DNA from 2 places in the Paenibacillus sp. FSL P4-0081 genome. Region 2 is predicted to be linked to the other one. Evidence: riboswitches for the same ligand, from Rfam matches in the RefSeq annotation. Region 2 holds a riboswitch; the other holds the start of a gene.
The links. A riboswitch is a leader RNA that binds a small molecule or an ion and turns the genes downstream of it on or off. The one in region 2 is predicted to bind cyclic di-AMP.
Positions count from the first base shown of each region.

Region 1: it holds a riboswitch for cyclic di-AMP, as region 2 does, so the genes downstream of both, P40081_RS09245 (NfeD family membrane protein) here and P40081_RS00500 (C40 family peptidase) in region 2, are expected to answer to the same signal.

Region 1 is NZ_CP009280.1:2,171,914-2,176,674, reverse strand. Features, by position in the region: gene P40081_RS09255 (MATE family efflux transporter) at 1-568, opposite strand, end outside; gene P40081_RS09250 (flotillin family protein) at 747-2,168, opposite strand; gene P40081_RS09245 (NfeD family membrane protein) at 2,191-2,736, opposite strand; cyclic di-AMP (ydaO/yuaA leader) riboswitch at 2,894-3,080, opposite strand; gene P40081_RS09240 (glycoside hydrolase family 88/105 protein) at 3,353-4,761, opposite strand, start outside.
Region 2 is NZ_CP009280.1:103,215-107,975, forward strand. Features, by position in the region: gene P40081_RS00490 (GNAT family N-acetyltransferase) at 1-41, opposite strand, end outside; gene P40081_RS00495 (C40 family peptidase) at 290-781, opposite strand; cyclic di-AMP (ydaO/yuaA leader) riboswitch at 787-930, opposite strand; gene P40081_RS00500 (C40 family peptidase) at 1,318-1,746, opposite strand; cyclic di-AMP (ydaO/yuaA leader) riboswitch at 1,804-1,942, opposite strand; gene P40081_RS00505 (hypothetical protein) at 2,160-2,957, opposite strand; gene P40081_RS00510 (M1 family metallopeptidase) at 3,002-4,761, opposite strand, start outside.

The DNA of each region.
Region 1 (4,761 bases), 2.1 Mb from region 2:
CGTACAGCAGATTCATGATCAGCGACAGCATCAGCGAAGCCCGCGTCCTGCCGACGCCGCGCAGCGCACCGCACACAGCCTGAACCACGGCGATCCCCAGATAAGAAATACTGCTGCCGATCATGTAGATCCGGGCATTATCCAGCACATCGGCGGAAGCTGTTCCGAACAGCAGGTTCAGTATCGGCGTGTGGAAGCCCATGAGCAGAAGTCCGATTCCCACGGCGATCAGCGATACCGAGGTAACCGAACCCGCCGTAGCCTGGGATACCATCCGGTCGTTGCCGCTGCCTTTGTACTGCGCAACGACCACTGTCCCGCCGGTAGCAATGGCAACGAATACGTTGATCAGGAATATATTCAGTGAATCTACCATATTCACCGCACTGACCGCCGCCATGCCGGATGAGCTGATCATCGCAGTGTTTACCAGATTAAGCCCGATGATGAAAGCCTGGTCAATCAGGATCGGAATAAATAAAGCTACAATTTGCCGGTAATCCATCCCTTCCCCGGAAAGGTACTTCTCCAGCCATTTTTTGGCCGGCAGTCGAGCCTGAAGCTGCATAAATATATCACATTCTTTTCTGTAGAATAATTGCGAGCAGACAGTACATTCCTTCCAGTTTACTACAAATCCAGCTTCACGTCTGTGACCAGTGAGAATAACCGGCACACAAAAAAGCAATAAATCCGCAATTCTCCATTAACGAAAGAACGGCGGCTTTATTGCTGCTGTATATGAATTACTGCTCTTTATCCCGGCCAAGCAGTCCGCTGAGCGCTTCGGTCACATTCATACCGGTAAGCGTCTGGGTCAACTCAGGAACCTGGGCCATTATTTTGGCGATATCACCGGTAATTTTGTTCACGCCTGAGGTAGCTCCATCCTGGGAAATCACTGTAATCTTATCCACCTTGGCGAGCGGGGAAGCAATTTTCTCAGCCAGCTCCGGCAGTATTTTCAGGAATTCCACGGTAAGCGCAGCTTGTGTGAACTGTTTGTACGCTTCGGCTTTCTTCTCCAGGGCTCCCGCTTCCGCCGCTCCGGCCAGCTGGACAATCTCCGCATTCGCTCTCCCTTTCGCCAGCTCAGCTTCCGCCGTGGCCAGTCCGCGCTTGGTCGTTGTCGCTGCCTCGGCTTCCGCCTCAAGAATCTGCCGCTGCTTGGCGGCTTCCGCTCTCATGACCGTAGCCTGGTTCTCCGCCTGGGCAGGCTTGATCACCGTTGCCTCCAGCTCCCGCTGTCTCAGCTCGACTTCAATTTCCCGGACTGTGCGGTTGGCCTCCGCTTCCATCTGCGTGATTTTGACCTGTTCGGTAACGAGCGATTGCTTAATTTTGTTCTGCTGCAATTCATACGCAAGATCCGCCTGTGCCTTCTTCACTTCTGTCTCCAGCTTGAAATCCGCCTGCTTGATGTTCAGTTCCTTCTCAAACAGGGATTCCTTCGCGCGGGCGGCGGTTCCCGCTTCAATGGTGGCCTGATGCGCATTGGCTTTGGCAATGGAGGATTCCTTCTCCGCCTCGGCCTGCTTGATCTGAATGTCGCGTTCCGCTTCCGCCTTGGCAATGCTGGCATCGCGGCGGATGCGCTCAATTTCCGGAACCCCCATATTGTCGATATACCCTTTGTCATCCGTAATTTTCTTGATGGTGAAGCTGACGACCTCAAGCCCCATCTTGTCGAGGTCCTCCGAGCAGGTCTCCCTCATCTTGCTGTTGATTTCATCAGGCGTCTTTAGGATGGATTCCACCGTCAATTGCCCGATTAAGCCGCGCAGGTGGCCCTCCACCGAATGCAGGATAATCGTCTCGCGGTCTTCTTCCGGCCGGTCGATGAACTGCTCACTGGCCGTCAGAATAGCGGTGGGATCGCTTTTGATTTTTATCTGGGCGACCGCCTCCAGGTTGAGCTTGATGCCCTGCCGGGAGAACATCGCCTGCGCCGGAATGACATCGAAGCTCATCAGCATCATCGAGATGGTCTTATTGTTCTGGAAGCCGGGGATGACGAACGTCCCGCCGCCCTGCACCACTCTTTTACCGCCGAGACCGTATACAATCATCGCCTGATTGGGCGGGACTTTTTTATAAGCGGTCACGATACTGAACAAAGCCAGCAGAATAACAACAACAATGCCTGAGATTAAATAAAGAATAACCATTTGGTCCGACACTCCCCGTCATTTATACTTCTCCGAATTCCCTCTCGAAGAGGGTTACTTCCGCCATTCCCTTATCCACCTTCAAAATAATCACCCTGTCGCCCCTCACGAGCTGCTGGCCGGTTGCTGCCCGCACTCCAATGGAGCGCATCGTTCCGTGCAGCACATATTTCATTTCCCCGGCTGCCCCATCCGCTGCAGGCACACTGATGTATCCAAGCTGCCCTGCCTGCTCATAATCCAATTCATTCATGCTGCTGTCATACCGGGTCATCACCCGGGCCAGCACTGCATACATCAGACACCCTGTCAGCAAGGCAATCATGGTACAGATCAGCACTACTGCAAGCACGCTCATTCCGCTGAAGCGGATAAGCACATAACCAGAGCCGCCCCAGACTGTTACAAACACCATCAGCGGGAGTATAGGCACAAAGCCCGGACCCCCGGCGTCACCGCCCCCCGCATGCAGATGACCCGCCAGGCTATGCCCGTGAAGTCCGCCGCTGAGGAGCAGGAGCAGTCCGACCCAGAAGCACACGATAAATATAGTTAAGATAACGATCACCTCCTTAGGCAGTTCAGATCACATTATAAAGATACTTTTTACGTTGTTATATGAATTGTTATTCTTGATTCAGACCGTCTTCCCCCACTGCCTGCACAGCAAAAAGACCACAGCAGCAGCAGGGCTCTCCGTGGTCGGTTAATCGATCATGGCGCTCATCCTCTCTCTTCGAGGCTTACGGGGTTAGCTGACGGATTCGGGCAGCGAGATTGCCCTACCTTGCCGGAGCACCGTTACAGCATGCAGCAAGGATTCACCCCAGGTGAGCGGCCGCTATCTGAGCAAAAGCCGTAATCACCGTTGGTTCCCCCGTTCCCATTACTGGAATTCAGCCATTTGAGAACAGTTAAATTTCATTCGGTTGTTGATTTGAATCTTACGCCTGCAGCCATTTAATGTAAAACGCTGCGGTTGACAAAAGAAGCCAAAAATGCCGTCCCTGCATGAATGAAGGCGTATTCTTTGCTTTCGTTCTTAAGCGGCCGATGATTTACTCCTTCTTGCTCCGTTTCTCTGGAGCAGTGCTGTTACATAGCAAAGAGGCTGTCTAGTAAGCAGTGAATCTGCTTACTAGACAGCCCCGGCCGGCAAATATTATCAATACAGTATAATTTCTTTATCGTTTCTGTGCTTCCAGCTCCCGCGTAAGCTCCAGCGCTTCAATACCGGCCAGCAGTACTATGCCAATTCCGTGAGTATCGTTGAGCTGCCAGGTGAGCTGCTCCTTGTAATAGAGCTTATTGAAGGAGTAGCCTGATCCCCGGCAGACGCCGTAGACATTCCCCTGCTTGTCGATGCAGTATTCGGCAAGGGCGTGCCAGCCGCGTATTGCTGCAGCGGCGTAGGGTTGCGGCTTGAGCAGCCAGCCTCTGCGTACCCCTCTCGCGAAGGCATACACGAACATTGAAGAGCAGGATGCCTCCGCATAGGTTTCAGCATCCGTCAGAACTTGATGCCATAGCCCTGCTGCATCCTGTAGCCGCAGATACCCTTCACACAGCTCCCGGAAATAATCCAGCAGCTCCGGCTGCTGCGGGTGCTGCTCCGGCAGAATCTCCAGCAGCTCGGTCAGTGAGAACAGCACCCAGCCGTTGCCTCTGCCCCAAGGCACACCGTTCGGCTTGCCGAATTTATAGTCATAGACATGGTGCATAATGCCAAGCTCCGGCTGGAACAGCCGCGCGCGGTAATGCAGAAACTGGGCCACGGCGTCATCCAGATAGGCAGCATTGCCGGTCAGCTGATAGTACCGGACCAGAAAAGGGGTGCTCATATACAAATCATCACACCACATTGTTCCCTGCATGAAATCGGTCGTGCCCCGGGTGCGGTAGAGCGCACCCGCCTCGTCACGGGACTGTGTCCCTTGAATGTAGCGGGCAATGTATTCTGCCGCCCCGGCTGCTCCAGGCAGCGGCTGCACGCTGTGCGCTGCCAGCATCGCCGCACCGAATGAGCCGCAATCATCCAGGGAGTCGATTAGCGCCAGCTGCTGATTAATTCCCGGAGCGCCGTAACGGCCCGTGTCCCAGAGTGAATATTCATGAAGCCGTGTGCACTGCTCAATATGGCCTCTGGTATAAGCGGTGTAATGGGAATCATCCAGCACTGTCCCTGTGCACAGCAGCCCGTATAACGTCACGCCCAGCGGATAATTCCAGCGTCCGTACAGCGTGCTCTCCAGATACGGCCTGACCGCTCCGCCGGGGCGGTCTACCCGCCAGAAGCAGCTCTCCGCCCCTTCCCCAAAGGGAGTATCCATCATAGCCGCCGCAGCAGCCTCCGGTGCAGCCGATGCAAGGAAGGTCCCCAGATACAGCCAGGGTCCTGCCTGCCCTTCCACAGGATGCGGCAAGACCAGGTTCACGGTGTCCGCTTCCGCTTCTCCCCCTGCGTCCGCCGCTTCCAGCCGGAAGCCCCAGTCCGGGCCGCCGCAGACGGCCTCGACCAGCAGATCATGGCTGCCGAAGCCCAGCGGCAGCACACATTCAAGCCCGGCACTCCCCCCGGGCTGGATGGCGGCAA
Region 2 (4,761 bases):
TCCATAGGAACAACATAAAAAGTTACCGGGGAACTTATCATAAGCGGAGGCCTCCTTTCAATGGAACATTACTTCATTCTATAAATATTATATACAAAACGAGCCGGATTCGACGCAAAAACCTTGCAGAAAGACCGGAACTTGACAAACGCCAATAAATATTTTATGAAAGAGCGAAATTGGTGTTTTACAAATATAGAGCGGGGTAAGTAATTTTATAGACAAAAAAATAAGCCCTCCTCCAAGATTTCGGCAAAAATCCTGGAAAAGCGCTTATATTTAGGACAAATTATTGCACATCGTCATTCTCTTCGGAATCCGCAGCCACAGTCTTGTAAGCATCTGTACTCATAATCCGTTTGGCGCCAACGTAGCGGTTGACGTAGTAGCTGTCACTCAGCGAACTGATGGTTACACCACGCGAGGAAGAAGCATGTGCGAACTCACCGTCACCAACATAAATACCGACATGAGAAATGCCTTTGCCGCTTGTATTGAAGAATACAAGATCGCCCGGTCTCATTTCATCGCGGGATACAGCAGTGCCCATCTCATATTGGGAGCCGGATTGGTGGGGCAGGTTAATTCCGATCTTATCAAAAACATACATTGTAAATCCGGAGCAATCAAAACCGTTCGTGGATACACCGCCGGATACGTATTTGGTCCCGATGGCTTTGTCGATAACTTTATCCATTTTGGAATCCGCGAAAGCGCTTCCTGCTCCAATGGTGAAGATGATGGAAAAGCTTAGTACTGCGGCTGCTAGCTTCTTCTTCAAAAGTAAATACCCCTTCCAAATGCCTACGAGGTTAGCTTAAGGGTTCGGTTGAAGGTCCCCTATGACCCCTCTTAGAATAGGAGGTCAATTCACCCAAAGTTGGTTCCCCCGTTTCCCTAAATCTTTAGGGAACTCGGCACGACTGTTGATTAGGATTAGCTGTTATTCAATACATGACAAAACCTTTGTTAAAAGCGATTCAATAATTACAAAAATGTTACTAAAAGCTCACTGCGATAATTGTAGCAAAGACTAGGGCGCTTGGCAATCACTTATAACATATTAATGCATTTTTTTTGCGTTTTTTAGAGTTATAGCTGCATAGAAAGACTCATATTTACGCAGCAGGTGAGCTATTGATGGATTTTTCTTTGGATTTGGGATAAAAAGGTGTTTCAGGGCCTGCAGATGAGTGTAAAAGGTAGAATAAGGAAAAGGAAAAACCCGGAAATGATTACGGCAATAATCAAAACCGGGCTCGTATAAGTTACATTTAGTTGTTAGAGGTACGAATATTCGAGGAAATGTTCAAGGGTTCAATCGTAAGCGACAGCTTGGTAGGCTGTTGTGCTCATCACTCTTTTAGCGCCAACGTAGCGGTTGGCCCAGTATGCCTGACTCAGCGAACTGATGGTTACACCACGCGAAGTGGAGGATTGTGCGAATTTGCCATTGCCGACATAAATACCGACATGGGAAACTCCGTTGCCCAGGGTATTGAAGAATACCAAATCACCGGAACGCAAATTACTCTTGGATACGGCTGTTCCAACGCTGTACTGTGCCTTAGAGGTGCGCGGCAGGGTAAGGCCGATACTCTTGAATACGTATTTGGTGAATCCGGAACAATCAAAGCCGCTGGTGCTGGTGCCCCCGGTTTTATATGACGTTCCAATGGTTTTTGAGATCACAGTATCCATTTTGGAATCTGCGAAAGCGCTGCCTGCTCCAAGTGTGAATACCATCACAAGACCCAGCGCTGCTGCGGTGCATTTCTTCTTAAAATTCTGACTTCTCAAAAGATGTACTCCTTCCAAGGCCTGCGAGGTTAGCTTAAGGATTCGGTAGAAGGTTCCCCTATGACCCCTCTAAAGCGAGATCAATTCACCCAAAATATGGTTCCCCCACTCCCCGGTGCAGGGAATTCGGCGTTTTGTGCACCAGAATAGTGACATATCGACATAAGGTTAAAGGCTTCGGTTACATAGCTGCTTCATTCCATTTGAAAGATTACAAATTTGTTACTAGTAGTACAGGCATCATTGTACCAAAGGATTTACAGTTTTGCAAATGCACTTGTCGCAGCTGTAAACAAAAAAGAGTCATGCACCTCACCAGAGGGGCGATGACTCTTTTAGTATGCCGTTTTGGCGGCCGATTATTGTGGGAATGATTTACTGGACCAGAGATGATACTGCGCGGCTATGCCCCACATTTTGAATAGGGTGGACGGCAGTGGAGCTGCCTGGCGCAGGAACAGGGCCGGGAGGCCGGGGCAGAAGAGCGCTGCAGCGCTGCAGAGGATCAGCGTCAGCAGACTTCCTGCGCCTATAATGACGGATATCCCGATGGAGTGGAGAAGCACCTTCAGACAGACCAGCAGCGAAGTGAACATGCCCGTGCCGGCGGTATAACCGAACTGCATATACAGCAGCAGCTTGCGGATAAGGAAGAGGTAGACGAGCCAGCCCAGCACATAAGGCACGAGCGTCAGCAGCAGCGGATAATCGAGAATGCCGTTCAGAAGCAGACGGTACATCTTCGGCAGCAGCCAATAGAGCGGCAGAAGGGCCAGCGCCCATTCAACGAGACTGAACAGCAGTACAGGCAGACCATAACGCTTCATCCCGGGAAAAAAGAACAGTCCGCGCTCCCCGGCACGTTCCTGGTGAAGCTCGTGCAGCAGGCCCGCCCGGATAAAGGGGGAGAGCAGCAGCCGCAACAGAGTCAGTGCCAGGAGCAGCCATAGCCATTGCCGGACGTCCGGGTCCGTGTGCAGCGCAGCCTGCCCCTCAATATAATACAGCAGCCTGCCTATGCTACTGCCGCCGGCATTCGCATCCGGATAGCGCAGCAGTACCGGAACGACGGCGCTTTTAATGAACTTGTACATGAAGTAGCCCCAGAACAGCCGGTAGATAAATAGCAGAATCAGGATATAAAATTGCTCTTTCATGCTGTGCCAACCGCGGGTTATCGAAATTTTCACAATCCTTCACCTCACCAGACAAGAGTTCCGAGCAGGGTTTCAAGCAGTGTCGTCGCACTGAGCGTCCAGCGGGAAAGAGTATTGTGCTCAAGCTCCGCCATTCTGAAATTATTGAGATGCTTGCTCTCCAGCAGTATGGAATGTCCCGGATCAATCTCGGCGGAGACCAGAGGTGCTTTATACGATAATTCAAACGATGTTGTCTTCCCTTCGCCGTTCCAGTATTGCTGAACCGAGTACCCGTCCGAGAAAATAAATTTTACAGGGACATCCCCGTAATGGCTGCCCTTGTTACTTACCTCAACTACAGCATCATATTGAATCCCCGCTCCGTTGCCGCCGTCCCGTTTAGCCGTGAGCCTGATGTCGTCTACTGCAAAATCAGGGGCTCCGCCGCTGTAGACATACTGGTCAAAATAAGTCTGCCAGGATTGCTTGGTTACTTTCTCCACAATCTTCTGGAAGTCAGCGGTTGAGGGATGCTTGAAGCGGTATTTACGGGCATAAGCAGCGAGAATGGCATCCATGTTCTTGGCTCCTGCTAACCGTTCGATGTCACGGAGCACCAGCTTGCCCCGGATATAGACATTGCGTGTGTAGGCATCATCTCCGGTGTATTTCCACGTCTCCAGATTGAGCGGCTGCGAGGAGGAGACCAGACTGGACTGCAGCGGGAGGCTTGAGGCAACGCCATATTCCTGCTCCATCAGCCGGTCTTCGGCATATGAGGTGAAGCTCTCGTCCAGCCACGCCTCCTCGAATTCATTGCTGGCGACCATGCCATAGAAATACTGGTGACCGATCTCATGGATCACGGTCCGTTCAAGCGAAGTGCCGGGCGATGCCTCGGCAGCACCGAAGGCAGTGATCAGCGTCGGATATTCCATCCCCCCGGCCCCATTGCCAGATTCAGGCGGGACTACAATGGATAAGGTGGAGTAAGGATACGGGCCATACCACTTGCTGAAGGCGGTCAGGGCAGCCTCTGCGGCCTGGAAGTAGCGCTCCTGAAGATCCTTATGCAGCGGGTCCAGATAGAGCTTGATCTTTACTCCGGGCACCTGCGGCGCGGAGAAGGCCTTCTCGGCAACCACAAAATCCGGCGATGCCGCCCAGGCGAAGTCATGAACATCATCTGCGTAGAACTGATAGATTTTGCGGTCCTGTACCAGCCGCGCGTTCTTCACCGGAAATCCGGTGGCGGCAACCTTGTAATCGGACGGGACGGAGATGGTTACATTGTAAATACCGAAGTCACTGTAGAACTCAGATGTGCCATGGTACTGATGCAGATTCCAGCCTTCCTCCTGTACTCCCCTTGTGCCAGCAGGCTCGTAGACGCTGAGCTTGGGAAACCACTGGCCGGCCATGACGAAGTTGCCGGCGGTTCCCATACGGGCGAATATTTTCGGCAGCTTGACCTCAAACTGGAGTTTGAGTGTTACGCTCTCACCACCGTTTACCGGCTGGGGCAGGTGGACCTTAAGCAGGGTCTTGTCATTCACATTGCCGTCGTCAGGCTGCACATACTGGGTGCGCTGCATTAGCGAAATCCCCTCGGAGGTCCGCAGATCCGTCAGCGTCAGGCTGCCGTATCCGCCCGCAGGCATGGAGTCGCCCCGGAGCGTTCCTCCGGATTCCTTCATAAAGGTTGTATTGCCGGAAGCGAATGCATTGGGGTAAAGGTGAAAATAGAGCTCTTGGACCGGTTTTTTGCCCGGATGGATCCAGGTCACCGTTTCGGAAGCTGCTAAGGTTCCCGTATCGGCCA